Regions from separate parts of the Streptomyces sp. NPDC091272 genome, predicted to be linked through region 1. Evidence: riboswitches for the same ligand, from Rfam matches in the RefSeq annotation. Region 1 holds a riboswitch; the other holds the start of a gene.
The links. Region 1 has a riboswitch for S-adenosylmethionine ahead of ACIQM4_RS21980 (aminotransferase class V-fold PLP-dependent enzyme). Riboswitches for the same ligand answer to the same signal wherever they lie in the genome.

Region 1 (15,028 bases):
ATGTCGTCTGGATCGGCCTGTTCGCCACGATCTACATGATCAAGTAATCAGGGCCCACCAACGAACGGGCTCGAGCCCGCAACACTTCCCGCATCGACGCAGAAGATCCTGACACCGGGGTAATCCGTGAAAAAGCTCTCCGCACGACGACGCCATCCGCTGGCGGCGGTCGTCGTCCTACTCCTCGCGCTGGCGGCCACTGGGGGGCTGTACGCCGCACTTGCGCCCGCGGGCAAGGCGCAGGCCGACGACACCTCCCAGTCCCTCGCCATCGAGGAGGGCAAGAAGCTCTACGCCGTTGGCTGCGCAAGCTGCCACGGAACCGGCGGTCAGGGCACCACCGACGGTCCCTCCCTCGTGGGCGTGGGCTCCGCCGCTGTGGACTTCCAGGTCGGCACCGGCCGCATGCCGGCGCAGCAGCCCGGCGCGCAGGTGCCCAAGAAGAAGGTCATCTACACGCAGGCGCAGATCGATCAGCTCGCCGCGTACGTGTCCTCCCTCGGCGCCGGCCCCATCACGCCGACCGAAAGCCAGACCAACCCTGACGGGGCCGACGTCGGCAAGGGTGGCGAACTGTTCCGCACCAACTGCGCGCAGTGCCACAACTTCACCGGCGAGGGCGGCGCCCTGACCCACGGCAAGTTCGCTCCGTCCCTGGCGGACGTCTCGCCGAAGCACCTCTACGAGGCCATGCAGACCGGCCCGCAGAACATGCCCTCCTTCCCGGACAGCACCATGCCGGAGAAGGAGAAGAAGGACATCATCGCGTACGTCAAGGCCGTGAACGGCGAAGAGACCCCGAGCCCCGGTGGCTTCGGACTGGGCAATCTCGGCCCGGTCAGTGAGGGTCTGTTCGCCTGGATCTTCGGTCTGGGTGCGCTCATCGCAGTTGCCGTCTGGGTCGCGGCCCACACCGCTAAGGCCAAGAAGTCATGAGTAGCAACGAGAATCCAGAAGAGGCCCTGCCGGCTGAGCAGGGCAGCGCGCACGGCGCGCACGGCGAGGTAGCACGCCAGGACGATCCGTTCGCGGACCCCGGCCTGCCGGCGCACAAGCCGCGTATCCAGGACATCGACGAGCGGGCGGCCAAGCGGTCCGAGCGCGTCGTCGCCTTCCTGTTCACGCTCTCCATGCTGGCCACGGTGGCGTTCATCGCCTCCTTCGTGGCGTTCCCGATCGACAAGATCGTGTACGTCTGGCCGCTCGGCCACGTGAGCGCGCTGAACCTTTCCCTCGGCCTCACGCTCGGCATCGCCCTCTTCTGCATCGGCGCGGGCGCGGTCCATTGGGCCCGCACCCTGATGTCCGACGTCGAGGTCGCCGACGAGCGCCACCCGATCTCGGCCGAGCCCGAGGTCAAGGCCAAGGTCCTGGCCGACTTCAAGGCCGGCGCCCAGGAGTCCGCGATCGGCCGCCGCAAGCTGATCCGCACCACGATGTTCGGCGCACTGGCCCTGGTGCCGCTGTCCGGCGTCGTCCTGCTGCGCGACCTCGGTCCGCTGCCGGAGAAGAAGCTCCGCGAGACGCTCTGGGCGAAGGGCAAGCTGCTCATCAACCAGAACACGATGGAGCCGCTGCGCGCCGAGGACGTCGTCGTGGGTTCGCTCACCTTCGCCATGCCGGAAGGCCTGAAGGAGGACGACCACGAGTTCAACCAGGAGATCGCCAAGGCCGCCCTGATGATCGTCCGCATCCAGCCGGACGAGATCAAGGACAAGCAGCAGCGCGAGTGGTCGCACGAGGGAATCGTGGCCTACTCGAAGATCTGCACCCACGTGGGTTGCCCGATCAGCCTGTACGAGCAGCAGACGCACCACGTGCTCTGCCCGTGCCACCAGTCCACCTTCGACCTCTCCGACGGTGCCCGAGTCATCTTCGGCCCGGCCGGTCACGCCCTGCCGCAGCTGCGGATCGGCGTGAATGACGAGGGTTACCTCGAAGCGCTGGGCGACTTCGAAGAGCCCGTCGGTCCTGCCTTCTGGGAGCGCGGATGAGTACTGCGACGACATCTACGACCAAGCCGCAGCAGAAGGCACCCGCCGGTGAGCGGGTCGCCGACTGGGCGGACGGACGGCTGGGGATCTACTCCCTCGCCAAGTCCAACATGCGCAAGATCTTCCCGGACCACTGGTCCTTCATGCTCGGCGAGATCTGCATGTACAGCTTCATCATCATCATCCTCACGGGTGTGTACCTGACGCTGTTCTTCCACCCGTCGATGAACGAGATCGTTTATCACGGCAGCTACGCGCCGATGCACGGCATCCGTATGACGGAGGCCTACGCGTCGACGCTGGACATCAGCTTCGACGTCCGCGGCGGTCTGCTGATCCGGCAGATCCACCACTGGGGCGCGCTGATCTTCCTCGCGGCGATGTTCGTGCACATGATGCGCGTCTTCTTCACGGGTGCCTTCCGCAAGCCGCGCGAGGTCAACTGGCTGTTCGGCTTCCTGCTGTTCGTCCTGGGCATGTTCACCGGCTTCACCGGTTACTCGCTCCCGGACGACCTGCTGTCGGGCACCGGTGTCCGCTTCACGCAGGGCGCGATCCTGTCCGTGCCGGTCGTCGGCACGTACATCTCGATGTTCCTGTTCGGCGGAGAGTTCCCCGGCCACGACATGGTCGCCAGGTTCTACTCGATCCACATCCTGTTGCTGCCGGGCATCATGCTCGGCCTGATGGTGGCTCACCTGATCCTGGTCTTTTACCACAAGCACACCCAGTTCGCGGGCCCCGGCCGGACGAACAAGAACGTCGTCGGCATGCCGCTGCTGCCGGTCTACATGGCCAAGGCCGGAGGCTTCTTCTTCCTGGTCTTCGGCATCATCGCGGTCATCGCCGCGGCGTTCACGATCAACCCGGTCTGGGCGCTCGGCCCCTACCGTCCGGACCAGGTGTCCACCGGCGCCCAGCCCGACTGGTACATGGGCTTCGCCGAGGGCCTGGTGCGTGTCATGCCGGGCTGGGAGATCAACCTCTGGGGCCACACCCTGGTCCTGGGCGTGTTCATCCCGCTGGTGCTCTTCGGTGTGATCCTCATGGTCATCGCCGTCTGGCCGTTCCTGGAGTCGTGGGTCACCGGCGACAAGCGCGAGCACCACATCGCGCAGCGTCCGCGCAACAGCCCGACCCGCACCGGGTTCGGCGTCGCCTGGATCACGGTCTACTTCATCGGCCTCGTCGGCGGTGGCAACGACCTGTGGGCCACGCACTTCCACCTGTCGCTCAACTCGATCAGCTGGTTCGTGCGCATCGGCTTCTTCGTCGGTCCGGTCCTGGCGTTCATCGTCACCAAGCGGATCTGCCTGGGCCTCCAGCGCAGGGACGCCGAGAAGGTGCTGCACGGACGCGAGTCCGGCATCATCAAGCGGCTGCCGCACGGCGAGTTCGTCGAGGTGCACGAGCCGCTCGGCCAGGACAAGCTGCACACGCTCACGGCGCACGAGCAGTACGCGCCGGCCGAGATCGGTCCCGAGGTGGACGAGAACGGCGTCGAGCGCAAGGTGGGCGCCACCCAGAAGCTGCGCGCCAAGCTCAGCAAGGGCATGTACGGCGAGGGCAACCAGATCGCCAAGCCCACCGCCGAGGAGTACAAGGAGATCACCAGCGGCCACGGCCACCACTGATCACCTGAACCGGTTCGAGACGAACCGTCATGTTCGCCACGGCGAGAGCCCCGTCCCGCACACCGGGACGGGGCTCTCTGCCGTCCCCGGGGCTGGATAGGGTGTTCCCATCCCTTATCGGCTGCCCTGAGGGGCACGTGGACCCTGGAGCGGACCATGAACGTTGTGACCCCGGCAGGCGGCGACAGCGTGGCGGCCCGCGGCTGGCCGGGCATCCTGAACCTCCTGCTGCGACGCGAGGACCTCGACGCGGACGACACCGCCTGGGCGATGGACCGGATCATGTCCGGGGAGGCCACCGACGCGCAGATCGCCGGCTTCGCGGTCGCGCTGCGGGCCAAGGGCGAGACGGTCGAGGAGGTCACCGGGCTGGTACGGGCGATGTACGCGCACGCCCGCACCATCGAGGTGCCGGGCCCCAGCGTCGACATCGTCGGCACCGGCGGCGACCTGGCGAAGACCGTCAACATCTCCACCATGTCGGCGATCGTCATCGCCGGCACGGGCGCCAAGGTGGTCAAGCACGGCAACCGGGCCGCGTCGTCGGCGAGCGGCTCGTCCGACGTACTGGAGAAGCTCGGCGTCAACCTCGACCTGACGCCGCGGCGGGTGGTGGAGGTCGCGGAGGAGGCGGGCATCACCTTCTGCTTCGCCGTGAAGTTCCACCCGGCGCTGCGGCACGCGGCCAGGGCCCGCAAGGAACTCGGCGCGCAGACCACCTTCAACATCCTGGGGCCGCTCACCAACCCGGCCCAGGTCCGCGCCCAGGCCGTCGGGGTGGCCGACGCCCGGATGGCCCCGATCGTGGCCGGTGTGCTCGCCGCGCGTGGGAACTCCGCACTGGTCTTCCGCGGTGACGACGGCCTCGACGAGCTGACCACCACCGCCACCTCCCGGGTCTGGGTGGTACGGCAGGGGGAGGTCCGCGAGGAGGCCTTCGACCCGCGTGACGTGGGCCTGGGAATCGTCCCGGTGGAGGCGCTGCGCGGGGCCGACGCCTCGTACAACGCGGACGTCGCCCGCAGGCTCCTCGCGGGCGAGAAGGGTCCCGTGCGGGACGCGGTGCTGCTCAACACGGCGGCGGCGCTGGTCGCCCTGAACCCGGGCGGCGGCGACCTGAACGAGGAGATCGCGGCCGGCATCGAGCAGGCCCGCGAGTCCCTGGACTCCGGGGCGGCGCTGCGGGCGCTGCAACGCTGGGTGGCGGCGAGCAACGCCTGAACCCCCTGAGGGGTCGCGCGCGAGACCCGCGCGCGGCCCCTCTGGGTACGTCCGTGTGTGACGCAGAGCGCAGGGGAGATGTCTCATCAACCGGACTGCGCTCTTGCACGGATCCGCTCATGTGGCAGGATGCTGCACAGGTCATGAGTGACAGCGACTACGGCCCCGGCCCGCTGTCCGGCAACCCTCCGTCCGTGGCGGGGTGCCCCGGGTGAAGACCAGGTCGTAGGCAGCGAGGTCTGCGGCAAGCGCGGACCCCTGCGCACTCTTCTCGGAGTGTCGCGCCCCTGGGGTCCTGGTCCTCAAGGGAGCAGTCTCGTGAGCAAGCGAATGCGATAGGACCGGTCGGCCCCGTTCCACCTTCACCTCCGTACGGTCGCCCCGTGGCACCGCGCGTCGAGGCAACTCCCGTCGTGCGTACGACCATCGAGCCGTACCCCGCGGGCCTTCTGAAGCCATTCCGCCTTGTCCTGCCAGGAGTTTCGCCATGTCCGCATCGCCCGCCACCCGCACTTCCGCCGCGCCCACCGCCACCTCCGCCGCCCCCACCGCCACCTCCGCCGCCCCCGCCGCCGGGGCCGACGACCCCTGCTGCGCGGCGCCGCTGCCCGTCCTCGGCCGGGACGTGGCCGTGCCGCTCGTCACCGGCGGCGAGGTCACCTACGCGGCCCTGGACTACGCCGCCAGCGCGCCGGCGCTGCAGCGGGTGTGGGACGACGTGGCGGCCTACGCCCCGTACTACGGCAGCGTGCACCGCGGCGCCGGATACCTCTCGCAGCTCTCCACCGACCTCTTCGAGAACAGCCGCACGACGGTCGCCGAGTTCCTCGACTGCCGCGACGGCGACCAGGTCGTCTTCACCCGGTCCACGACCGACTCGCTGAACCTGCTGGCCGCCGTACTGCCCGCCGACTGCCAGGTGTTCGTCTTCGAGACCGAGCACCACGCGTCGCTGCTGCCCTGGCAGGACGCCAAGGTGACCTACCTCAACGCCCCGCGCACCGAGGCCCAGGCCGTCGAGACGCTGGAGCGCGCACTGGCGGACCGGGACCCGTACGGCCCCGCGCTGGTCTGCGTGACGGGCGCCTCGAACGTCACCGGCGAGATCTGGCCGGTGAAGGAGCTGGCCGCCGCCGCGCACGCGCACGGCGCGCGGATCGTGCTGGACGCGGCCCAGCTCGCACCGCACCACCCGGTGTCCGTCAAGGAGCTGGACGTCGACTGGGTCGCCTTCTCCGGGCACAAGCTGTACGCGCCGTTCGGCTCCGGGGTCCTCGCGGGCCGGGCCGACTGGCTCCAGGCAGGCGACCCCTACCTGGCGGGCGGCGGCGCCTCGAAGAAGGTGGCGCGGCGCGCGGACGGCGGCGTGGACGTCGAGTGGCACACCACCGCGGCCCGCCACGAGGCCGGATCGCCGAACGTCATCGGCGTCTACTCCATCGCCTCCGCCTGCAAGGCGCTCACCGAGGCCGGTTTCGACACGCTGGTCGAGCGCGAGCAGGCGCTGGTGCGCAAGGTGCGCGAGGGCCTCGCCGAGGTAGACGCGGTCCAGGTGCTGTCGCTGTTCGGCGACGACGCGCCCCGCGTCGGGGTCATCTCCTTCGTGGTGGACGGCTGGAACAGCTCGCACTTCGCCGCGGCGCTCTCCGCCGAGTACGGGATCGGCGTGCGCGACGGCCTGTTCTGCGCCCACCCGCTGGTCCGCACGCTGCTCGGCAGCGACCCGCAGGACCCGGGCGAGTGCGGCGCCCCCGAGGCCGAGCCGGGCGAGCGCTCGCTGAACGCCATCCGGGTCAGCTTCGGCGCGGGCACCCCGGACGAGCACGTGGAGCGGTTCGTACGGGCGGTCAAGGAGCTCGTCGCGAACGGCGCCCGCTGGAACTACCGGACCGAGGACGGGCGTTGCGTGCCCGCCGTCTGAGTGTCACGCAAACGCAGTCACGCAACCGCAGTCACGCAACCGCAGTCACGTAAAGGCGGAGGCCGCCCCGGGGGAACCCGCGGCGGCCTCGGTCGTACGGTCGTGGCCGCCGGAGCGGTCGTACGGGAGAAGGGTCAGCCGTCGAGCCCGATCGCGAACGCGGCCTCCAGGTCGTGCTGCGAGTAGGTGCGGAACGCGACGTGCGTGTCCGTGCCCTCGACCCCCGGAATCTTGCTGATGGAGCCCGGGATGATGTCCGCCAGGTCGTCGTGCCGCCCCACGCGCACCATGGCGATCAGGTCGTACGTACCGGTGACGGAGAAGACCTCGCTGACGCTTTCCAGCGCGGCGATCGACTCGGCGATCTCCGGGATCCGGTCCACGCTGGTCCTGATGAGCACGATCGCGGTGATCACGGCTGGCTTTCTCCCTCGGTGGCCGGTGGTGCTGCGTAGCTGTTCACTCTAGTCGTACGGCGATATCGCGCCCACGCGTAGAGGAAGCCCCCGGCAAAGCCCACCACGTGGGCCAGATAGGCCACACCTGATCCCGTGCCCAGGCCCTGGGCGGCCAGCCACTGGAGCACGAACCAGAAGATCAGCACGAGCCGGGCGGGGAAGCGCAGCGGCAGGAAGAACAGGAAGGGGAAGACGCTGGTGACCCGGGCGCTCGGGAACAGCCGCAGGAACGCGCCCAGGACGGCGGAGATCGCACCCGACGCGCCGACCAGCGTCTCGTGGGAGTCCGCGTGCACCAGCGCGTACACGGTGAGGGCGAGATAGCCGGTGGCGACGTAGAAGAGCACGAAGGCGGCGCGGCCCATGCGCTCCTCGGTCATCGCGCCGAAGACGTACAGGAAGAGCATGTTGCCCAGCAGGTGCAGCCAGTTGCCGTGCACGAAGAGCGCGGTGAACGGGGTGGCCAGCGCGTGCCGGGAGAGGGTGAGAAGTTCGGCGGGGACGACGCCGCGGCGCTCGAAGTAGGCGCTCTGGGCGGCGTTCAGGGTCTCGCCCGTGCCGTACGCGGGATTGAGGCCGGAGGCGGGGCCGAGCAGGAAGACCACGCAGCACACGGCGATCAGGGCGTACGTCACGAGGGGCGCGTGGCGCAGGTCCTGCCGGCGGGTGGCGGCGTCCCTGACCGTCCCGGTGGCCCGCGTGACCTTGAGCATGGGTTCGAGCATGGCGCACCGACGCGCTCCCGCCGGGCAGCCTCGCCGCTCCCGTCCGCAGCCGCCCCCGCCGCGGCCCCACCGGTCTCAAGGGTCGGCCGCCCGCCACGCGGGGCAACCGTGAGGCCGTAGGGTTGCGCGCAGGGTATCCGCAGTTCGACGGCGCACCGCGGCAACGACGTACGACGGCACGTGTGCAAGGCGCGTGACGAGGCTTGGACGAAGAGGACGGTACGCATGACGACGACGGTTCCCCTGCCCACCGCCGCCACCCGGTGGCGGTGCACCCTCTGCGGAAACCTCACGCGGTTCGACGTGACCCGCTCGTCGAAGGTCGTCGAGTACGTCCACCTCGACCTGGCCGGGGAGGCGAAGGTCGAGGAACGCGAGGTGGTCAGTGAGACCATCGAGTCGGTGCGCTGCCGCTGGTGCAACGCGGTGGACCAGATCGAACTGGTGGACAGGCCGGACACCGCCTCCTAGGCGGCCCCGGGAACGCCGGTGCCCGGCAGGGCCCGGTACCGTTGAGGGTACGGAAGGTAGTGGGGTGACGGATCGTGGAGCCTGCAGGCGGTGCTGAGCCGGCCGGCCCGGCCGACGACGCCGCGGAGGCGCTCGACCGTCCGTTGCCGGAGGGCGTGCGACGACGGGTCGTGACGCTGGTCTCGGACGCGTTCGGCGGTCTGAGCGTCGCGGAGCTCCCGGCGCAGCTGAGGCAGTACGCCCGGTTCACCCCCACCCGGCGCGCCAAGTTCGCGGGCAACGCGATGGCGGCGGCGCTGGAGAGCGAGCCGCTCTTCCGTCGGCGCATCGGTGAACGGCTGCGCGAGGCGCAGGCCGAGCTGTCGAGCGCGCTGGAGGCCGGGTCGCCGCCTGCCGCCGCCGACCCCGTGGACGTCGCCGCGGCGGCGTACGTCCTGCGCCCGGCGGGCTGGGTGAAGCTGGTGGCGGCCGCGGGCGAGGAGGCACAGCGCGCCGACGCCGAGCGCGCCGACGAGGCCACCCAGCGCGAACTGGAGCAGCTGCGCGGCGAGCTGGCCGAGGCGCGCGAGCGCACCAAGGCGGAGACCGACCGGCTGCGCGCCGAACTCGAAGGCGCCCGCAGGGAGTCCGACGCCGCCCAGCGCAAGCTGCGCGGCGCGCTGAGCGACGTCAAGCGCGGCGAGGCGGCGCTGCGCAAGAACCAGGCCGAGATCGACGGCATCCGCGCCGAGGCGGCCGCCCAGGTGGCCGCGGCCGAGGCCGAGTCGCGCCGGCTGCGGGCCAGGCTCGGCGAGGCGGAGGCCTCAGCCGAGGCGGGCCGCCGGGCCGTACGGGAGGGGCGCAGTGTCGAGGACATGCGGCTGCGGCTGCTCCTGGACACGGTCCTCGAAGCCGCTCAGGGGCTGCGCAGGGAGCTTGCCCTGCCGCCGTCCAGCGGGCGTCCCGCGGACACCGTGGACGCGGTCGAGCCGGGGCGGATGTCGCCCAAGGACATCGCGGCGCGGGCCCTGTCCGACACCGATCCGGCCGTCCTTGACCAGCTGCTGGCGCTGCCCCAGGCGCACCTGGTGGTGGACGGTTACAACGTGACCAAGACGGGCTATCCGACCATGCCGCTGGAGAAGCAGCGGCTGCGGCTGCTGGGCGGACTGTCCATGCTGGCCGCCGCTTCCGGCGCCGAGGTCACCTGTGTCTTCGACGGCGCTGAGCTGGCCGCCCCGGTGCTGCTGGCCCCGCCGCGCGGGGTGCGGGTGCTGTTCAGCAAGGCGGGGGTGACGGCCGACGAGCTGATCCGTCAGCTGGTACGGGCGGAGCCGTCCGGACGGCCGATGATCGTGGTCTCCACGGACCGCGAGGTCGCGGACGGGGTCGCGAAGTCCGGTGCCAGGCCGGTCGCTTCCGTGGTGCTGCTGAAGAGGCTTTCGCGCGTTTAGGGGAGTCGAGGGCGTGTTGCCCAACTTCCGTGGAGTATGCCCGAATTGAAACGGCCCGCCGCTGGCGCTCCGTCAACTCCCCATGACTCACCGTGTGACGGGAGTAAGGAATGTGGCCCGAGGGCGAGATTTTTCCTGTGAGGATTTGAACTGATCACAAGAAGGTCACTAAGGTCTGGGCTCGAACCTTCGCGCGGTTGATCACTCATCCGGAGTATCAGTGAAGGGCCCCGCCAACCTCGCTGGTCGGCGGCTGAGGAAGAAGGAGCTCGCCTCCGTGGCGTCCCACCGTCGACCCAAGCAGCCGAGCCGCTTCCGGGTGACCGCGCTCACCGTGACCGCCGCCGCAGCCGTGGTCATGTCCTCCCAGGCGGCCAACGCCGCGCCCAAGCCGGACAAGAAGGAAGTCAAGGCGAAGGTCGACAAGCTTCACGAGGAGGCGGAGGGCGCCACCGAGAAGTACAACGCCGCCAAGGAGAAGCAGGGGACCCTGGAGAAGCAGGTCAAGAACCTCCAGGACACCGCGGCCCGCGGCCAGTCGGACCTCAACGAGCTGCGCAAGGGCCTCGGTTCGCTCGCCACCGCGCAGTACCGCTCGGGCGGCGTCGACCCCTCGCTCCAGCTCTTCCTCTCCGCCGAGCCGGACCAGTTCCTCGAACGCGCCGCGACGATGAACCAGCTGACGGCCAAGCAGGCCGAGTCGCTGCGCAAGATCCAGGCGAAGCAGCGCACCCTCGCCCAGCAGCGCGAGGAGGCGAGCGGCAAGCTCGCCGACCTGTCCGCGGTGCGCAAGGAGCTCAGCGCGAAGAAGCAGACGGTGCAGGGCAAGCTCGCCGAGGCGCAGCGGCTGTACAACACGCTGACCGCCGCCGAGCAGGCCGCCCTGGAGAAGCAGGAGGAGGAGCGCGCCAGCCGCGACGCGGGGGAGCGCGCCGACTTCGGCGGCGAGGTCGCGGCCGGCTCCGGCATCGGCGCCGCCGCCATGGCCCAGGCCAGGACGAAGATAGGCGCGCCGTACGACTGGGGCAACAAGGGCCCCAACGCCTTCGACTGCTCCGGGCTCGTCTACTGGGCGTTCCAGCAGGTCGGCCGGGAGGTCGGCGGCAGTACGTACAGCCAGATGGACGACGGCCCGAAGATCTACAACCGGTCCGAGCTGCGCCCCGGCGACCTGGTCTTCTTCAACGACCTCCAGCACGTGGGCTTCTACGCGGGCAACGGCATGTCGCTGCACGCGCCGTACCCCGGTGCCAACGTGCGCGTCGAGGACATGAAGTACCTCGGCCCGTTCATGTACGGAGTACGCGTCGGCGGCTGAGCCCACCGCGCTGGCCCGCTGCCGTACCGGGGGAGCGGGCCGGGGCCGCCACACCGGGCCGCTGCCGCAACCGCCGGCGACACGCCCGCGGTACCCGGAAGTCGCGGCCGAACACACCGCCCGTTCGGGCGAATCGCCGCACCCGAAGCTGACTGCCCGCCCCGCCGATGACCTGGTCACCGGCGGGGCGTCGTGCTGTGGCGCACCCCGATCGCCGGCCGAGGTCGTTGGCCGTGGTGTGAGCGTCCCGCTACTGTCTGCTCGCGCAGCTCCCGTCGAGCAGTCCGCCCGCCCCGGGCGGCGGGGCGCTGCCCCCCAGCAGTGGAAGGAGTGCGGCTTCCTGTGGCGTCACACCGTCGTCCCTCGCAGTCCGGGCTCACACAGAGCACCCGGGTCACCGTCCTGTCGGCCGCCGCCGCCACCGCGGCAGCGGCTCTCGGGGCCACCCCGGCCACCGCCGACCCGGCGGGTGCTAGCACGGTCACCCAGGCAGGCGTGGACCGGCTCTTCGCGCAGGCCGAGAAGGCCACCGAGGCATTCAACAAGGCCACCGAGCGCACCGACGCGCTCCGCAAGGACGTCGGCAGGGCCCGCGACCGCACCGCCCGCGGCCAGGAGCGCATCAACCGGATGCGCGGGGTGCTCGGCCTGCTGGCGGGCGCCCAGTACCGGGCGGGCGGCATGGACCCCTCGGTGTCGCTGCTGCTGTCGGAGAACCCCGACGGCTATCTCGACAAGGCCGCCGCCCTCGACCGGATCAGCGCCCGCCACGCGGGCAAGCTGCGCGAACTCGTAGAGGCCCAGCGGCTGCTCGGCCAGGAGCGCGTCGAGGCCACCCGCAAGCTCGCCGAGCTGGACCGCAGCCGGGCCGTCGTCTCGCGCCACAAGCGCGCCGTCGAGCACAAGCTCGCCGAGGCCCGCCGGATGCTCCAGGCGCTGCCCGACCCCGAGCGCGCGCAGTTCGACCGCGCGAACCGCAGCGGACGCGAGGCGATGCCCGGCATGTCCGGTGCGATGCCCGCCTCGGCACGCGCCGCCGCCGCGGTCCTGGCGGCTCGCAACGCGGTCGGCAAGCCGTACATCTGGGGGGCCAACGGCCCCTCCGGCTTCGACTGTTCGGGCCTCATGCAGTGGTCGTACAGCCAGGCCGGGATCTCCCTGCCGCGTACCTCGCAGGCGCAGCGCCACTCCGGCCGGCAGGTCTCGCTCGACCAGGCGCAGCCGGGCGACCTCGTCGCCTACCGCGACGACGCCAGCCACATCGGGATGTACATGGGCAACGGGCAGGTCGTGCACGCGCCCTACCCCGGCGCCCCGGTGCGCTACGACCCGGTCGGCATGATGCCGGTCTCCTCGGTCACCCGGGTCTGATCCGCGGGCGCGGCCCGGCCCGCCGTCCCCGGCCCGCGGCCCCGGCCCCCGCGCACCGCGCCACGCTGCCCCCGCCCCGTACGATCGCCGGATGGCAGGTCACACGGGCGGCAGACGGTACGGGCGGCGGGCGGTGCTCGGTCTGGCGCTCGGCGCGGGCGCTCTGCCGGCCGGCTCCTGCGCGGCCCCGCCCGCCCCCGCGGACACCGCGTCGCCGGAGGTGCGGCGGTTGCTGGAACGCCGGGCCGCCGCGCTGCTCGGCCGGGACAGGGCCGCCTTCCTCGGTGTGCTCGAACCGGGCGCCGACGGGCTGCGGGACCGGCAGGAGCAGGAGTTCGGCCATCTGGCGGGAGTGCCGCTGGCGTCCTGGGAGTACCGGCTGACCGGGCTCGACCGGACCGGCGAAGGGCTCGCCACCGCGCAGGTGGAGCTGCGGTACAGGATCGACGGGTACGACACGCTGCCCGCCGTCTCCGCCCGCCTCGTCGACCTGGTGCGCCGCGGGGGGCGGTGGTTCGTGGCGGGGGAGCGGCCCCGGCAGGCGGGCGAGCAGGAGATCTGGCAGCAGGGGCCGGTGACCGTGGTGCGCGGCAGCCGCGCGGTCGTCCTGGGCGCGGGACAGGGCCGGGAGCAGCTGCGGGGGATCGCGGACGTCGCGGACCGGGCGGTGTCGGCGGTCGCCGCCGCGTGGACCGGGGCACGGGACCTCAAGGAGGTGCTGCTGGTGCCGCCGACGCTGGACGGGATGGGGGCGCTGCTCGGGGCCCCCGCCGCCGGGTACCGGGGCATCGCCGCCGTCACCACCGGGGCGAGCGGCGGCGGCCGGCGCACCTCGGCCGACCGGGTGATCGTCAACCCGGAGGCGTACGGGGTGCTGGGGGCGGCCGGGCAGGAGGTGGTGCTCACCCACGAGACGACGCACGTGGCGACCAGGACGCAGACCACCGCGTCGACCCCCATGTGGCTCTCGGAGGGCTTCGCCGACTGGGTCGCCTACCGCGGCGGCGCTCGCACCGCCGCGCAGATCGCGCCCGAACTGCGCCGGACGGTCAGCCGCAACGGTCCGCCCGCCGCACTGCCGCCCGACGCGGACTTCGGGTTCTCCCAGGACGCGCAGAGGCTCGCGGAGGCCTACGAGGGCGGCTGGCTGGCCTGCCGGATGATCGCCGAGGAGTCGGGCGAGGCGAAGCTGCTGGCCTTCTACCGGGCCGTCGGCGCGCACCCGCAGCGCGAAGGGGCGGTGGAAAACGCGCTGAACGGCGAACTCGGCACCGGCCCCGAGGCGTTCACCGCCCGCTGGCGTGACTACCTGCGGGCCCAGCTCGGCTGACGCGACCGCGTCGGCTGCTTCCTCGCCGGCACGTGCCGCTGGACGGGCAGCGGATCGGGGCCCGCGGACCCGGTGACCGTGTGCCGCCACAGGGTGCGGCAGGCCAGCACCGTCGCCGCCACCAGCAGGCCGTTGCGTACGAACAGCAGCGGCACGCCCAGCGCGTCGCTCGCGACCACGTGCGAGAACCAGACGGGGAACTCCAAGCAGGTGACCAGGGTCGCCGCCAGCACCAGGTGCGCCGGCCGGTCCATCCGGCTGCCCCGGAACACCAGGCAGGCAGCCGCGAGGCAGACCAGCCACAGCATGTACTGGGGGCTGATCACCCGGCTGGTGGTGGTGAACAGCAGCACCGCCACGAAGGCGGCGTCGCAGGCCGTCGACGCGCCGAACGTCCTGGCCCGCAGCCGCCACAGCAGCAGCCAGCCGAAGGCCAGCACGGTCAGCGCCATCGCGAGGCTGCTCACCAGGGGCACGTACGGGCCGAGGAACTCCACCGAGCCGTAGTTCAGCAGCACCTCGCCCTCCCAGCCGAAGTGCCGGGCCACGTGGAAGACCAGCGCGCCCAGCGACTCCACCTCGGTGCCCCGGTCCCGCTGGAACGTCAGGAACGCGAGGGCCCCCGGCATCGACGCCGAGAACAGCAGCACCAGAGCGCCCGCCGTCAGCAGGAACGCCGACCACGACGTACGCGTCGTACGCCCGCGTGCGGTCCCCGCGAGCAGCACGGCGGGCCAGACCTTCAGCAGCGCCCCCAGAGCCGCCAGCGCCCCCAGCACGCGCGGCCTGCGCGCTCCCGCGAGCAGCCCGGCCACCGCGACGGCGGACACCAGCACGTCGTAGCGGGCGTACGAGGTGGGGCCGAGCAGCGCGAGACCGGCGATCCAGACCCAGGCGCCCGCGAGCCGCTTGCCGGGGCGGCGCCCCGCGTACAGCAGCAGCCCGGTCACCAGGGCGTCGGCGAGGAACGCCAGCAGGAAGAAGGCGTGCGCGTAGTCCAGGAAAGGCAACAGCCCGGGGGAGAGCACCGCGAGGGCGGCGGCCGGCGGGTACTGCCAGGTGACGTCGTCGAGCGGGAAGGTGCCGGTCCGCAACACCTCGTACCAGCCCCGGTAGATGACCGAGACGTCGCTGGTGACGTCAGGGCCGGGG
Region 2 (15,028 bases), on a different contig from region 1:
GACGAAGTAGTGCGGGAGCCCGGGACTCGGAAGAGTTCCGGGCTCCTGTGTTTTCGGCCCGTGGCGCCGACCGCGGTCATCCCTCTTCGCGTGGCTCCGTGCGGTGGTCGAAGTACGCCCATGCGAAGATCCCCAGCACCGCCACCGCGCCCACCGACAGGACCTGGACCGGCGTCGGCGCGCCCTGGGTGAGGAACGCGGTCAGTCCCGTCACCAGCGCGCCGCCCAGCATCACCATCCGGCTGAGGAAGTACTGGCCCGGGTCGCGTCCCTCGCGTTCCGAGAACAGTCCCTCCATCGCGGCCCTCGCCGGCCGGGCGGCGCCCTTGCGTCTCTTCGCGCGGTACTCCAGTGCGTACCCGATGGCCAGGTAGAGCACGAGGACCCCGGCGATCCAGGCCCAGTCGGAGGCGTCGTCCGAGTCGCCCCCGCGCGCCAGCAGCAGTTCCGAAGTGACGAGTCCCATTGAGGGCCCCCTTTCCCTACCGGGCGGGTGCCCTCACCGGGGGGCCGTACTCGTCACGACTCGCGAACACCAGACACAACTGCCGTACCGCGCCGAGGTGTTCGGCTCAGGTGCGCAGTGCCTCCAGCTGGTCCAGGAACCACTGCTTGGGGGGCAGCGCCGTCGCGGCGGCAGCCAGGCGCTTCGTGCGTTCCGCGCGCTGCTCCGGCTCCATCGTCAGCGCCTCGTGGAGCGCGTCGGCCGTGCCCGTCACGTCGTACGGGTTGACCACGATCGCGTCGTCGCCCAGTTCCTCGTACGCCCCCGCCTCCCGGGACAGGACCAGTGCGCAGCCCTTGTCGGAGACCACCGGAATCTCCTTGGCGACCAGGTTCATGCCGTCGCGGATCGGGTTGACCAGTGCGACGTCGGCCAGCCGGTACGCGGCGAGCGAGCGGGCGAAGTCGTCCTTGACGTGCAGGACCACCGGGGTCCAGGTGGGTGTTCCGTACTTGGCGTTGATGCCGTCGGCGATCCGCTGCACCGAGGCCGTGTAGTCCCGGTAGACCGCCAGGTCCTGCCGGGAGGGGTAGGCGAAGGCGATGTGGACCACCCGTTCGCGCCACTCGGGGCGGGTCTCCAGGAGGTGTTCGTAGGCGAGGAGGCCGCGCACGATGTTTTTCGAGAGTTCGGTGCGGTCGACGCGGACGATGGTGCGGCGGTCCTCGCCGCCGATCTGCTCGCGGAGCGAGACCAGCCGGTCCTCGACGTCGTCGCGGTGCGCGCGCTCGCGCAGGAAGTCCGCGTCCGCGCCGAGGCCGTGCACGCCGATCCGCTTGCCGTCGAGTGCCTCCTCGCCCAGGAGCTCCAGCGCGCACGCGGTGAAGGCGTCCGCCCAGCGGCGGGTGAGGAAGGCCGCCCGGTCCGCGCCGAGGATGCCGTTCAGCAGTTGCTTCGCGATGTCGTCGGGGAGCAGCCGGAAGTAGTCGACCGGGGCCCACGGGGTGTGCGAGAAGTGGCCGATGCTCAGGTCGGGGCGCAGCGCCCGGAGCATGCCGGGGGCGAGACAGAGGTGGTAGTCCTGGATGAGCACGGTGGCGTCCGGGGCGGCGGCCGCGGCCAGGGCCTCGGCGAAGGCCCGGTTGTACCGCTCGTAGGCGTCCCACTGCTGCCGGAACTCCGCGTCGAAGGCCGGTTCCAGCGGGGTCTGGTAGAGCAGGTGGTGGACGAACCACAGGACCGAGTTCGCGATGCCGTTGTACGCGGCGGTGTGCGTGTCCGCGTCGATGTCGAGCATTTGCACACCTGGCTCGGACACCCCCCGGCGCACCGCCTCGCGGTCTCCTTCGCCGAGGGCCGAGCAGACCCACAGGGAGTCTTCGGAACCGATTGCGCTGAGGCCGGAGACGAGACCGCCGCCGCCGCGCCGGGCGTCGAGCGAACCGGTCTCGTCGTTGATCGTGTACGAAACCGGTCCGCGATTGGACGCAACAAGGATCTGGGCTGCCATATGGCGAAACCTAGCCCGTCCGGGATTCCCTCAAACGTGCGGCCGTGCCGTCCGTGTGTGCGGGGTCAGCCGCGACGCCGACGGGCCACGGTGCGGGCGAGCACTCCGAGCGAGGCCAGACCGAGCGCGATCCCGCCGACGAGCGGCAGCCGGTCGTCGCGCCCACCGGTCTCGGCCAGCCTGCCGTCGGGTCCGCCCAGGGGCTCGCCGGGGCCGTCCGTCATCGGCTTCTTCGGGGCGGCGGGTCCGGCCGGGGTCATGCCGCGTGGCGTGCCGCGTACTCCTCGATCTCACGCATAGGCGGGCGCTCCTCCGTGTCCACGGGGTGGGTGCGGGGTACGAAGGCACCGTCGAGGCGTTCGAACTGGGTGAGGGAGGGGCGAACCAAGTGCCCCCGCGAGAGCCTGAGTTGGGCCGTACGGTAGATCGCGGCGGCCATCCGGCCCAGGGCCTGGCCGTCCTGGTGGCGGTGCTTGCGCACCCCCACGTCCACCTGGCCGAGCGCGTCGAGGCCGACCGTGTGCAGCGAGTCGATCAGGAGCCCGAGCTCGACTCCGTAACCGACCGGGAAGGGCAGCCGCTCCAGCAGGCTCCGGCGGGCCGCGTACTCACCGCCCAACGGCTGTACGAAACCGGCCAGTTGCGGCCAGTGCAGGTTGAGCAGCGGGCGGGCCATCAGCTCCGTGACCCGGCCGCCCTGCCCGGCGGCCCGGTCGGCGCCGGGCCCGTCGCACTCGCTGCCCAGCGGGCGGTCGTACGTCGCCTTGACGAACTGCACGTCCGGTTCGGTCAGCAGCGGGCCCACGATCCCCGACACGAACGAGGGGTCGAACTCCCGCAGGTCCGCGTCCACGAAGCAGATCACGTCACCCCGGGTCACCAGCAGCGAGCGCCACAGCACCTCGCCCTTGCCGCGCAGCGCCGGTACGCGGGGCAGGATGTCGTCCCGGTGCACCACCCGCGCCCCGGCCGCCGCCGCGGCCCGTGCCGTGCCGTCCTTGGAACCCGAGTCGACCACCACCAGCTCGTCCACCAGGGGCACGCCCCGGCCGCCCGCCTCCGGGCCCATCAGGTCCGTGCGGATCGCGGCCACGATCGCCCCGACCGTCGCCTCCTCGTCGAGCGCGGGCAGGACGACGCTGACGGTGGTGCCCCTGGCCGCCTTCGCGGCGAGCAGCCGCTCCAGCGGCCGGTCGGCAGCGGTCCAGGACCGCGTGCCCAGCCAGCGCTCCACCTCTTCCAGCACGCCCGTCACTCCCGACTCTGTGATCTATCTCGCGGTCCGGACGTCTGGCACACCCGTCCGGGGGTTCGGTTACAGTCTTGAACAACGCGGACGACCGGCGCATGTCGGGGTCTGTCCGCACACAAACACCCGGGCCGTCCACGGCACCCGGAGTCATAGCGCTCATCCAGAGGGACAGAGGGAAACGGCCCGTTGAAGTCCCGGCAACCCCCCGGCCGACCGCGAGGTCAGGTCAGGAAGGTGCCAATTCCGTCTCGTGGCGAAAGCCGTCGCGGGGAAGATGAGGAAGGACCTCGCCATCATGGCTGTGCAGACCACAGAAACCGCAACGACCTCCACCGTCGACCTGGGCCCCGCCGCCGCCCTCTCCTGCCGCGAGTGCGGCGAGCGCTTCGAGCTCGGCCCGATCTTCGCCTGCCAGCTGTGTTTCGGACCGCTGGAAGTGGCGTACGACCTTCCCACCGCCGGCGCCGAGGAGCTCAAGAAGCGCATCGCGGCCGGCCCGGAGAACATCTGGCGCTACGCGCCCCTGCTGCCCGTCCCCGCCGACGTGGCCACCAAGCCCAGCCTGAACCCCGGCTTCACCAAGCTGGTCAAGGCGGACAACCTGGCCCGCGAGCTGGGTGTCACCGGCGGCCTGTACGTCAAGGACGACTCCGGCAACCCGACGCACTCCTTCAAGGACCGCGTCGTCGCGATCGCCGTCGAGGCCGCCCGCGCCTTCGGCTTCACCACCCTCTCCTGCTCCTCCACGGGCAACCTGGCGGGCGCGGTGGGCGCCGCCGCGGCCCGCGCCGGGTTCCGCTCCTGCGTCTTCATCCCGCACGACCTGGAGCAGGGCAAGGTCGTCATGGCCGCCGTGTACGGGGGCGAGCTGGTCGGCATCGAGGGCAACTACGACGACGTGAACCGGTTCTGCTCCGAGCTCATCGGCGACCCGCTCGGCGAGGGCTGGGGCTTCGTCAACGTCAACCTGCGTCCGTACTACGGCGAGGGTTCCAAGACCCTCGCGTACGAGATCTGCGAGCAGCTCGGCTGGCGGCTGCCCGACCAGCTGGTCATCCCGATCGCCTCCGGGTCCCAGCTCACGAAGATCGACAAGGGGCTCCAGGAGCTGATCAAGCTCGGCCTGGTCGAGGACAAGCCGTACAAGATCTTCGGCGCCCAGGCGGAGGGCTGCTCGCCGGTCTCCACCGCGTACAAGGCCGGTCACGACGTCGTGCGCCCGCAGAAGCCGAACACCATCGCCAAGTCCCTGGCCATCGGCAACCCGGCGGACGGCCCGTACGTCCTGGACATCGCCCGTCGCACCGGTGGCGCCGTCGAGGACGTGAACGACGAGCAGGTCGTCGACGCGATCAAGCTGCTGGCCCGTACGGAGGGCATCTTCGCGGAGACCGCGGGCGGTGTGACCGTCGGCGTCACGAAGAAGCTCATCGAGGCGGGGCTGCTGGACCCGGCGCTGACCACCGTCGTGCTCAACACCGGTGACGGCCTCAAGACGCTGGACGCGGTGGCCCCGACCACCGGCCCCTCCGCGACCATCCGCCCGAGCCTGGACGCGTTCCGCGGCGCCGGCCTGGCACGCTGAACCCCTCACGTACGCAAGGAAGGCTGAACACCATGAGCGTCAAGGTCCGCATCCCCACCATCCTCCGCACGTACACCGGCGGTGAGTCCGAGGTGGCCGCCGAGGGTGCGACCCTCGCCGAGGTCATCGCCGACCTGGAGAAGAACCACACCGGCATCGCCGCCCGCGTCCTGGACGACACGGGCAAGCTGCGCCGGTTCGTGAACGTGTACGTGAACGACGACGACGTGCGCTTCGAGAGCGGCCTGGAGACGGCCACGCCGGACGGCGCGGGCGTCTCGATCATCCCGGCCGTCGCCGGCGGCTGAGCCCCGAAAGCTCCCCGCGCCAACGGAAGTTGCCCCCTTCGCTCACAAGCGGAGGGGGCAATTCCGTAGGGTTGAAAGGAGTAGAGTAGGGGAAGCCCCGCTCTCCGCCTTTGCCTCGCGCATATGAGAACGCGAGAAGATGCGTGCCGCGTGTTCGAGCCTTTTGCCGCCGAAGCGCACGCTATGTCCGGCCCGACTTGACCTGGAATTGCGTCAGTTGACCGTTCCGTGCGTTCAGGCCTACCCAGAATTCTCGTCCGATTGACCTGTTGCAGAGGGCAGTTGGGCGGATACATTCAGCCGCGGTCGACGCGCTTCGGCGCACACCAGCCGCGTTCCTTCTCGCGGGTGGGGTCTGACCCGGGGTCGCGAAGTGCGGCACCGCGTAAGGGCCAGTAATAGGGGAGTTAGGCATGGCTCAGGGCACCGTCAAGTGGTTCAACGCGGAGAAGGGGTACGGCTTCATCGCGGTCGACGGTGGTGCGGATGTATTCGTCCACTACAGCGCGATCCAGATGGACGGCTACCGCACCCTTGAAGAGGGTCAGCGAGTCGAATTCGAGATCTCGCAGGGCCAGAAGGGTCCGCAGGCGGACATGGTCAAGCTCGCCGTCTGATCCCGGCGCGATCGGCCACCGACGCACTCACCAGCACTCACGCACGCAGGGCCCGTACCCCGTCACCGGGGTACGGGCCCTCCGTGCTTGGCTGCGGCGGCGCGCGGGCGGCGCCCACCCGGACGGGCCTCTGCGTGCGCGCGCCCTCACCATCTGTGGTATCCGCTTGCACTCGCATGGGTCGAGTGCTAATCATTGGCGTTAGCACTCTCCCAGTGAGAGTGACAGAACTTGGACCAGGTTCGGTGAGGCCGAGTGGTGTCGGGGTAAGGGATCCCGGGCATCGCGAGGCCGTCCGTCGCGGGCGCCGAATCGTACGGTCCGGAGCAATCCTCCCCCAAGCTCTTGAGGAGCAGGGGGTGCCCCCGACGTCCTGGGAGGACCACTTCACATGGCCAAGATCATCGCGTTCGACGAGGAGGCCCGGCGCGGCCTCGAGCGTGGCATGAACCAGCTCGCCGACGCTGTCAAGGTCACCCTTGGCCCCAAGGGCCGCAACGTCGTCCTTGAGAAGAAGTGGGGCGCCCCCACGATCACCAACGACGGCGTCTCCATCGCCAAGGAGATCGAGCTCGAGGACCCGTACGAGAAGATCGGCGCCGAGCTCGTCAAGGAGGTCGCGAAGAAGACGGACGACGTCGCCGGTGACGGCACGACGACCGCGACCGTCCTCGCGCAGGCGCTGGTCCGTGAGGGCCTTCGTAACGTCGCCGCGGGTGCCAACCCGATGGCCCTGAAGCGTGGCATCGAGAAGGCCGTCGAGGCCGTCTCCGGCGCCCTTCTGGAGCAGGCGAAGGAGGTCGAGACCAAGGAGCAGATCGCCTCGACCGCCTCCATCTCCGCCGCCGACACCCAGATCGGCGAGCTCATCGCCGAGGCCATGGACAAGGTCGGCAAGGAAGGCGTCATCACGGTCGAGGAGTCGCAGACCTTCGGCCTGGAGCTTGAGCTCACCGAGGGCATGCGCTTCGACAAGGGCTACATCTCGGCGTACTTCGCGACCGACATGGAGCGCATGGAGTCGGCGCTCGAGGACCCGTACATCCTCATCGTCAACTCGAAGATCGGCAACGTGAAGGACCTCCTTCCGCTGCTGGAGAAGGTCATGCAGTCCGGCAAGCCGCTGCTGATCATCGCCGAGGACGTCGAGGGCGAGGCGCTCTCCACCCTGGTCGTGAACAAGATCCGTGGCACGTTCAAGTCCGTCGCCGTCAAGGCCCCGGGCTTCGGCGACCGCCGCAAGGCCATGCTGAACGACATCGCCATCCTCACCGGCGGCACGGTCATCTCCGAGGAGGTCGGCCTCAAGCTGGAGAACGCCGGTCTCGACCTGCTCGGCCGCGCCCGCAAGGTCGTCATCACCAAGGACGAGACGACCATCGTCGACGGTGCCGGTGACAGCGAGCAGGTCCAGGGCCGCGTCAACCAGATCCGCGCCGAGATCGAGAACAGCGACTCGGACTACGACCGCGAGAAGCTCCAGGAGCGCCTGGCGAAGCTGGCCGGCGGCGTGGCCGTCATCAAGGCCGGTGCCGCCACCGAGGTCGAGCTCAAGGAGCGCAAGCACCGCATCGAGGACGCCGTCCGCAACGCGAAGGCGGCCGTCGAAGAGGGCATCGTCGCCGGTGGTGGCGTCGCCCTCCTCCAGGCCTCGGCCGTCTTCGAGAAGCTGGAGCTCACGGGCGACGAGGCGACCGGCGCCAACGCCGTGAAGCTCGCGCTGGAGGCCCCGCTCAAGCAGATCGCCGTCAACGGTGGTCTTGAGGGTGGCGTCGTCGTGGAGAAGGTCCGCAACCTGCCCATCGGTCACGGCCTGAACGCCGCCACCGGTGAGTACGTCGACATGATCGCCGAGGGCATCCTGGACCCGGCGAAGGTCACGCGCTCCGCCCTCCAGAACGCCGCGTCGATCGCCGCGCTGTTCCTCACCACCGAGGCCGTCATCGCCGACAAGCCCGAGAAGGCCGGCGCTGCCGCCCCGGGTGGCATGCCGGGCGGAGACATGGACTTCTAGTCCGCGTCTTACTCCCGCCGGCCTCGCCGGCAGCAGTACGTACGGCCCACCGGGGCGGTACCCCTTCGGGGGTGCCGCCCCGGTGGCGTACCCGGGACCGCAGTCCCGGGTGCCGTGCTGTCAGGCCGCCCGGGGCGTTCCGTCGGACCGTGCCGGGCCCGCGCGCCCACGGCGCTACCGCCTCGCCGTGGCCTGGTGGGCCAGCAGCCGCCACTGCCCGTGGACCCGGACCCACACGCCCAGCGTCCGGTTGGCCAGCTCCCTGGGCGTCCCGCCCGCCGTCATGTCCACGGACGCGGCGCCGGTCACCACGGCGGTGTCACCGACCACGGTGACGCTGTCCGTGCGGTGCTCGATGCGGTGGTAGACGAAGAAGGCGCTCTCGCACTTCGCGAGGAACGAGTCGAGCGTGTCCACGTTCCCGCTCGAATGCGTGTAGGTGAGCCCGGGATGCGCGAGTTCCCTGAACCCGGCCAGGTCGCCCGACACGATCGCCCGGAAGCGCCGGCTCTCCCCCTCGCGTACGGCGCCCTCGTCTCCCGCGGCCATGTCCGCCCCCTCCACCTCGCCCAACTCCCGTCCCCAGCCAGTGTGGTGGGCCGCGGCGCGAGAGTCCTGCCCCTATCGGCCTAGTCCGATGTGGGGAGTGCGATTTCGCCTGTCAGGCACAAAAGGTGAGGCTGTCCGACATTCCGCACTCATACGATCCGTCGTAGGAATGGCCCGGCCCCTCGAAGGGAACCAACGGTGTTGAAGCGAGTCCTGCTCTCCGAGAACGATCTGCCCGACCGCTGGTACAACATCCTCCCCGACCTGCCCGCACCCCTGCCCGGCCCGCTCAACCCGATGACGATGGCCCCGCTGCAACCCGGCGACCTGGCGGACCTGCTCCCGCGCAAGGTGATCGAGGACGAGTTCACCCGGGAGCGCTGGGTGGAGATACCGGACAGGGTGCGCGAGGTCTACAAGATCTGGCGACCCTCCCCGCTGGTCCGCGCCGAACGGCTGGAACGCGCGCTCGACACCCCGGCCCACATCTACTTCAAGTACGAGGGCGTGTCCCCCTCGGGCTCCCACAAGCCGAACACCGCGGTCGTCCAGGCGTACTACGCGGCCGAGGAGGGCGTACGGAGGCTGACGACGGAGACCGGGGCGGGGCAGTGGGGATCGGCGCTGTCGTTCGCCGGCGCGCTGTTCGGGCTTGAGGTCAACGTCTACATGGTCAAGGCCTCGTTCGAGCAGAAGCCCTACCGCAAGTCGCTCATGCGCAGCTGGGGCGCCGAGGTCTTCGCCTCACCCACCGAGCGCACCGAGGCCGGGCGCGCGATCCTCGCCAAGGACCCGGATTCCCTGGGGTCCATCGGCATCGCCATCAGCGAGGCCGTGGCGGACGCGCTGAGCCGGGACGACACCAAGTTCGCGCTGGGCTCCATCATGAACAACGTGCTGCTGCACCAGTCCGTGATCGGGCTGGAGGCCAAGAAGCAGATGGAGATCATGGGGGAGTACCCCGACGTCGTGATCGGCTGCGTCGGCGGCGGCTCCAACTACGCGGGTCTCGCCTACCCGTTCATGCAGGACCGGCTGGACGGGGCGCACCCCGGGACCCGGTTCGTGGCCGCCGAGCCCGAGGCCTGCCCGACCCTCACCCGCGGCAAGCTCGCCTACGACTTCGCGGACACCGCGGGGCTGACCCCGCCCCTGTACATGCATACGCTGGGCCATGAGTTCATCCCCGGCCCGATCCACGCCGGCGGCCTGCGCTACCACGGTGACGCGCCCAGCCTGTGCCTGCTGAAGGAGCACGGCCTGATCGAGGCGCGGGCCTACGCGCAGACGGACGTCTTCGACGCGGCGATCAGCTTCGCGCGCAGCGAGGGCTTCGTCATCGCCCCCGAGTCGTCGCACGGCCTGAAGGCGGCGATCGTCGAGGCGGTGGCCGCGAAGGAGGCGGGGGAGGAGCGGGTGGTGCTGTTCAACATCTCCGGGCACGGCAACTTCGACCTGGCCGCCTTCGACTCCTACCTCGCCGGAACACTGCAGAACCCGACGGTCACCGACCAGCAGATCGCGGAGAGTCTGAGCGACCTGCCGACCCCCGCCGCCTCGGCCTGAGGCGCGGGCATGACGACGCGTCCCGAGCTGCGGGGCACCTTCGGCGCGGTCTCCTCGACGCACTGGCTGGCCTCGGCCGCCGGCATGGCGACCCTGGAGGCGGGCGGCAACGCCTTCGACGCCGCCGCCGCGACCGGCTTCGTCCTACAGGTGGTCGAACCCCATCTGAACGGGCCCGCCGGTGACGTCCCGATCCTCCTCTTCGAGGCCGCTTCGGGGCGCACCAGGGTGATCTGCGGGCAGGGCCCGATGCCGGCGGCGGCGACCCCGAAGGCCTTCGCGGACCTGGGCCTGTCCCGGATCCCCGGCTCCGGCCTGCTCCCGGCCACCGTCCCCGGCGCGTTCGGGGCCTGGCTGAAGCTGTTGGAGCAGCACGGCACCCTGCGCCTGGCACAGGTGCTCAAGTACGCGGTCGGCTGTGCGGCGGACGGCTACCCGGTCCTGCCGAAGGCCGCCGAGGCCATCGGCGTGCTGGCCGAGCTGTTCCGCGACCTGTGGCCGGAGTCGGGCCGCACCTACCTGGTGGCCGGCGCCCCGCCCCGGCCGGGTTCCCGGCTGCGCAACCCGGCGCTCGCCGAGACCTTCCGGCGGGTCCTCAAGGAGGCCGAGGCGGCGGGGGCGGGCCGCGAGCAGCAGATCCGCGCCGGCCACCGGGCGTTCTACAGCGGTTTCGTCGCGGCGGCCGTCGACGCGCACCTGCGCACCGAGGTCCTGGACGCCACCGGCCGCCGCCACCGGGGCCTGCTCACCGGCGACGACCTCGCCCGCTGGGTGCCGGCCACGGAGGACACCGTCAGCCGCTCCTACCGCGGCCTGGAGGTGCACAAGCCGGGCCCGTGGTCGCAGGGCCCGGTCTTCCTCCAGCAACTCGCCCTGCTGGAGGGCTTCGACCTCGCCGCCATGGGCCTGGACAGCGCCGACCACCTGCACACCGTCATCGAGTGCGCCAAGCTCGCCTACGCGGACCGCGAAGCCTGGTACGGCGACCCGGACTTCACGGACGTACCCCTGGCCACGCTGCTCTCCGAGCGCTACGCCGCCGACCGCCGCAGGCTGGTCGGCGACCAGGCCTCCGGGCGTCTGCGGCCGGGTGCCCCGGACGGCCGCACGCCCCGGATTCCGTCCCTCGACCGGGCGGATCCGCCACAAGGGCCGTACTGGCAGGGGCAGTTGTACGACGGACTGCCCACGGTCGTGCCCCCGGTCCTGGCGGCAACCGAGGCGCGCGGCGACACCTGCTGCCTGACCGTCACCGACCGGCACGGCAACATGGTGGCCGCGACCCCCAGCGGCGGCTGGCTGAAGAGTTCCCCGGTGGTCCCGGGGCTCGGCTTCCCGCTGGGCACCAGGGGCCAGATGGCGTGGCTGGAGGAGGGGCACCCCAACTCCCTGGCACCCGGCAAGCGGCCCCGGACGACGCTGAGTCCCACCCTCGTCGTACGGGATGGCCGGGCGGCGCTGGCGTTCGGCACGCCGGGCGGGGACCAGCAGGACCAGTGGACGCTGGGCTTCTTCCTGGCCCGCACCGACTTCGGTCTCGGCCTCCAACAGGCGGTCGAGAGCCTCGCCTTCCACTCCGAGCACGTCCCCTCCTCGTTCGTACCGCGCACCCACCGGCCGCTCGGCGTCCGGATCGAGCACCGCCGCACCGAGGAGGCGGCGGCCGGCCTGGCCTGCCGCGGGCACGACCTGGTGACGGTCCCCGACTGGTCGCTGGGCAAGGTGTGCGCGGTGGGCGTCGAACCGGACGACGGGCTGCTGTGCGCCGCCGCGTCGCCCCGCGGCGGACAGGCCTACGCGATCGCCCGCTGAAACACCGGAAAGGATCTTCGAACCCGTGTCCCTCCCCGTGTCCCTCCCCGTGGACGAACCAGCAGCGCCCGGCACAGACCCGCGGGCCGCACTGCACCACCTGGCGGTCGAGACGGCCGACCTCGACAACTGTGTCGCCTGGTACACCGAGTTCTTCGGCGGCACCGCGGCCTGGACCCTCGACTCCTTCTCCGACCTGACCCGCGCGCGGCTGCCCGGCATCACCCGGCTGACCGAGGTGGTCGCGGCCGGCACCCGCTTCCACGTGTTCACCCGCGCCGCCGACTACACCCCGCCGCGCCCGGACACCTTCCAGTTCCAGCACGTGTGCATCGCCGTCGCCACGGCGGAGGAACTGCGGGACTGGCGGGAGCGCTGGGAGCGGCTGCACACCAGTGGCCGCTTCGCCTTCGTCCGCCCGGAGCCCCCCACGGAGATCGTCGTGGACGCCGACGGGGTGAGCAGCTTCTACCTCTACGACGTCAACGGGCTGGAGTACGAGTTCACCCACGTACCGGCGGAGGCCGAGGGGCGGTGAGCACGCTGGACGTCACCTCGACCGCCGGTCTGCTGGAGAGCGGCGTCATCGGGTTCGGCGGCCGGGCCTACGGGCTCGAACCCCTGGTACTGCCCACCGACCCGGTGCACGCGCGCGGCGACGGCGAGCTGGCCTGGCGGTACGCGGAACTGCTCGGCCCGCGGCCGGCTCCGGCGCAGGGGCCGCCGGCCGGGCCGGGGGCCGCGGACTCCGCCGAGCAGCTGTTCTGGTTCCGGTGGATCACCGGCCACCAGCTCACCTTCATGCTGTGGCAGGAACTGGCGCGCCGGGCCGTGCGGGCCGCCGCCCCTGCGCCGGGACAGGGGCAGGCACGTGCCCCGGCGCAGGCGCAGCCGCTTTCCCCGTCGCCCGCGCAACCGCTTCCCCCGGCGTCGGCGCAGCCCCTTCCCCCGGCGCCGGACGGGATGCTTCCGGCGGCCCGGCTGGTGCGCGGCTACTCGGCGATGCTGCTGTACACGGCGTCGTGCACCCGCGAGGTCTACCACCGGGTCATCCGGCCCAGCATGGCCCTGCACCACCCCGCGTTCAGCGGCGCCTGGGCCCGCGACTACGGACCCGTACGCGCCCTGCTGCGGGGCAGGCCGCCCGCCGCCCGGGCGGGCGGGGCCGATGCCCTGCTGGCGGAGTGCGCGCTCAACACCGCCGTGCACGAGGGCATCGCCCTCAAGCTGGTGCCCGACGCGCCTTCGCTGCTCCAGTCGGCGGCCGGCCAGGACCGTCCGCTGCCGCGCGACATCCGCGCGGTCCTCTTCGACACCTACTTCCTCACCCTGCGCGCGCCCTGTTCGCCCGCCGAGGTCGCCGCCCAACTCCTGCGCCGGATCAGGGCGGTGAGCGAGGACCTGACGGTCAACGGCCTGTACCCGGCGTACGCGTCCAGCCGGGCCGAGAAGCCGGCCGCGCTGTGTGCGGGGCCGGTCGAGGAGATCGAGCACGGCGTCCCGGGACTGCTGGCCGCCATCGCCCGCGACGCCGTGCTGCGCCCCACGCCGGACCCCTCGGACCCCGGCCCCGCCACCTCCGCCCGCCCGTTGGAAGGAAGCGATTTACATGGCACATGACGTGATCGTGGTCGGCGGTGGTGCGGCGGGCTGCGCCGCCGCCGAACGGCTGGCCGGACAGGGGCTGAGCGTGCTGCTCCTGGAACGCGGCGCCCTGGCCAAGGGCGCCTCCGGGCGCAACCAGGGCGGTCTGCTGCCGAGTCCGCTGCCGGCCTGCGGTGCCCTCTTTGCCGAGGCGGTCGCCTTCTACGAGGAGGTCGCGCGGGAGAGCGAGGCCGACCTCCGGTTCAGGCGCCACGGCTATCTGCTGGTCGCCGACGACGAGGAGGGCCTGGCACGGGCCCGCGGCCACGGCCGGGCGCTGACCGAGGTGGGCTTTGCGACGCACGAGATCGGCCCCGGCGATCTGCGGGAGCTTGAACCCGGCCTGGCGCCCGGCCTCGCGGGCGCGGTCGCCGTGGAAGGTGCGTACGCCCTGCACCCGGTGCTGGCCGCCGTGGCAGTGGCCCGGCGGGCCGTCCGGGCAGGCGCCGAGATCCGGACGAACACCCTGGTCCGGGGCCTGACGAAGGACGGCGACCGGGTCACGGGGGTGATGACCGACGACGGGCCGCTGACGGCGGGGGCGGTGGTGCTCGCCGCGGGGCCGTGGGCACGGAGCCTGGCCCAGCAGGCCGGGAGCGACGTGCCGGTCTTCGGCGCGCGCGGCTGGCTGGTGCGTACCGCGCCGGTCGAGGACACCGTGTTCCGGCACACGCTCATGCAGTCCACCTGGCACGGTCCTGTCGGCCTCAAGCGCAGCGGCCCGCCGCTGGTGACCGACGTCGCCGCCCCCGGGACCGCGGCCACCCAGGTGGTCTTCTCCCTCCAGCCGCTGCCCGGCGGGGAGGTGGTGCTCGGCTCCAGCAGCGGCCCGGCGCTCCAGCCCGACGACATACGCGACGGCGCGGAGGCGGTGCCGCTCATCGCGGCGGCGGCGGCCAGGTTCGCCCCCGTACTGGCCAAGACACCGGCGCGGGCGGCGTGGTCGGGGGTGCGCCCGATGTCCCCCGACGGTCTGCCCGTCGTCGGCCCGGCGCCCGGGGCGCCGGGGCTGTGGCTGCTCACCGGCTTCGGCATCGACGGGATACCCCTGGCGCCCGGCACGGCGCGGCTGCTGACGGAGCACTTGGTCTCGGGCCGGGTCGCGGCGGGCGCGGAGCCGTTCGCACCGGAGCGGTTCGGTACCTGAGGCTCAGGAGGACAGCTCCTCGACCTTCGGCTCCACCAGTGCGATCAGCTGCGCCGCCTCGATCCGTACCGTACGGTCCGCGCGTCCGCTGCCGCAGTAGACGGTGCCCATGCGGGTCACCGACTCGTCGAAGACGGTGACGACGCCGGGCCGGTCGCACACCGGGCTCGCCCCGCCAGGCTCCATGCCCAGCAGGCTCAGCTCGTCCGGTTCGGCCTGGCGGAGCTTGGAGCGGGAGACGCCCGCCGCGCGGGCCAGCCGGCCGTAGTTGACCCGGCCCGTGACGGGCAGGGCGGCGAGGACGAAGCCACCGTCGGCCGTCCTGAAGACCATGGTCTTCAGCAACTGCCGCGTTTCGAGGCCGAGCTTGGTCTCGGCGTCCGCCTGCCCCACGATTGGCACGTGGTCCAGGACCGTGAACGGCACTCCGGAGGCACGGAGCACGTCCTCGGGGGACCGGACATCAAGGGACTTCTCGGGCTGCGACATGTCACTCCTCGTCGAGTGGCTTCGGGCGGTTCGTTCCGGGGCCCGCCACGCTACCGTCCGACGGCCAGGCCGCGTACTGCTTCAACCCGT

Region 2: linked by a shared signal. The riboswitch ahead of thrC (threonine synthase) and the one ahead of ACIQM4_RS21980 (aminotransferase class V-fold PLP-dependent enzyme) in region 1 are both predicted to bind S-adenosylmethionine.

Annotation. Positions count from the first base shown of each region.
Region 1 covers NZ_JBIVVC010000007.1:389,044-404,071, reverse strand. The annotation lists gene ACIQM4_RS22005 (heme-copper oxidase subunit III) at 1-47, shown strand, start outside; gene ACIQM4_RS22000 (c-type cytochrome) at 127-936, shown strand; gene ACIQM4_RS21995 (Rieske 2Fe-2S domain-containing protein) at 933-1,994, shown strand; gene ACIQM4_RS21990 (cytochrome bc complex cytochrome b subunit) at 1,991-3,628, shown strand; gene trpD (anthranilate phosphoribosyltransferase) at 3,785-4,849, shown strand; SAM riboswitch class IV at 4,989-5,106, shown strand; gene ACIQM4_RS21980 (aminotransferase class V-fold PLP-dependent enzyme) at 5,337-6,770, shown strand; gene ACIQM4_RS21975 (Lrp/AsnC family transcriptional regulator) at 6,905-7,186, opposite strand; gene ACIQM4_RS21970 (rhomboid family intramembrane serine protease) at 7,183-7,941, opposite strand; gene ACIQM4_RS21965 (hypothetical protein) at 8,179-8,424, shown strand; gene ACIQM4_RS21960 (NYN domain-containing protein) at 8,496-9,857, shown strand; gene ACIQM4_RS21955 (NlpC/P60 family protein) at 10,135-11,175, shown strand; gene ACIQM4_RS21950 (NlpC/P60 family protein) at 11,518-12,546, shown strand; gene ACIQM4_RS21945 (hypothetical protein) at 12,638-13,876, shown strand; gene ACIQM4_RS21940 (glycosyltransferase 87 family protein) at 13,852-15,028, opposite strand, start outside.
Region 2 covers NZ_JBIVVC010000004.1:147,782-162,809, forward strand. The annotation lists gene ACIQM4_RS13785 (hypothetical protein) at 77-466, opposite strand; gene ACIQM4_RS13790 (trehalose-6-phosphate synthase) at 573-1,955, opposite strand; gene ACIQM4_RS13795 (hypothetical protein) at 2,021-2,215, opposite strand; gene ACIQM4_RS13800 (glucosyl-3-phosphoglycerate synthase) at 2,212-3,201, opposite strand; SAM riboswitch class I at 3,361-3,488, shown strand; gene thrC (threonine synthase) at 3,503-4,792, shown strand; gene ACIQM4_RS13810 (MoaD/ThiS family protein) at 4,825-5,100, shown strand; gene ACIQM4_RS13815 (cold-shock protein) at 5,514-5,717, shown strand; gene groL (chaperonin GroEL) at 6,109-7,731, shown strand; gene ACIQM4_RS13825 (nuclear transport factor 2 family protein) at 7,906-8,280, opposite strand; gene ACIQM4_RS13830 (TrpB-like pyridoxal phosphate-dependent enzyme) at 8,479-9,846, shown strand; gene ACIQM4_RS13835 (gamma-glutamyltransferase family protein) at 9,856-11,658, shown strand; gene ACIQM4_RS13840 (VOC family protein) at 11,684-12,196, shown strand; gene ACIQM4_RS13845 (L-tyrosine 3-hydroxylase) at 12,193-13,278, shown strand; gene ACIQM4_RS13850 (NAD(P)/FAD-dependent oxidoreductase) at 13,268-14,449, shown strand; gene ACIQM4_RS13855 (aminoacyl-tRNA deacylase) at 14,453-14,938, opposite strand; gene ACIQM4_RS13860 (flavin reductase family protein) at 14,940-15,028, opposite strand, start outside.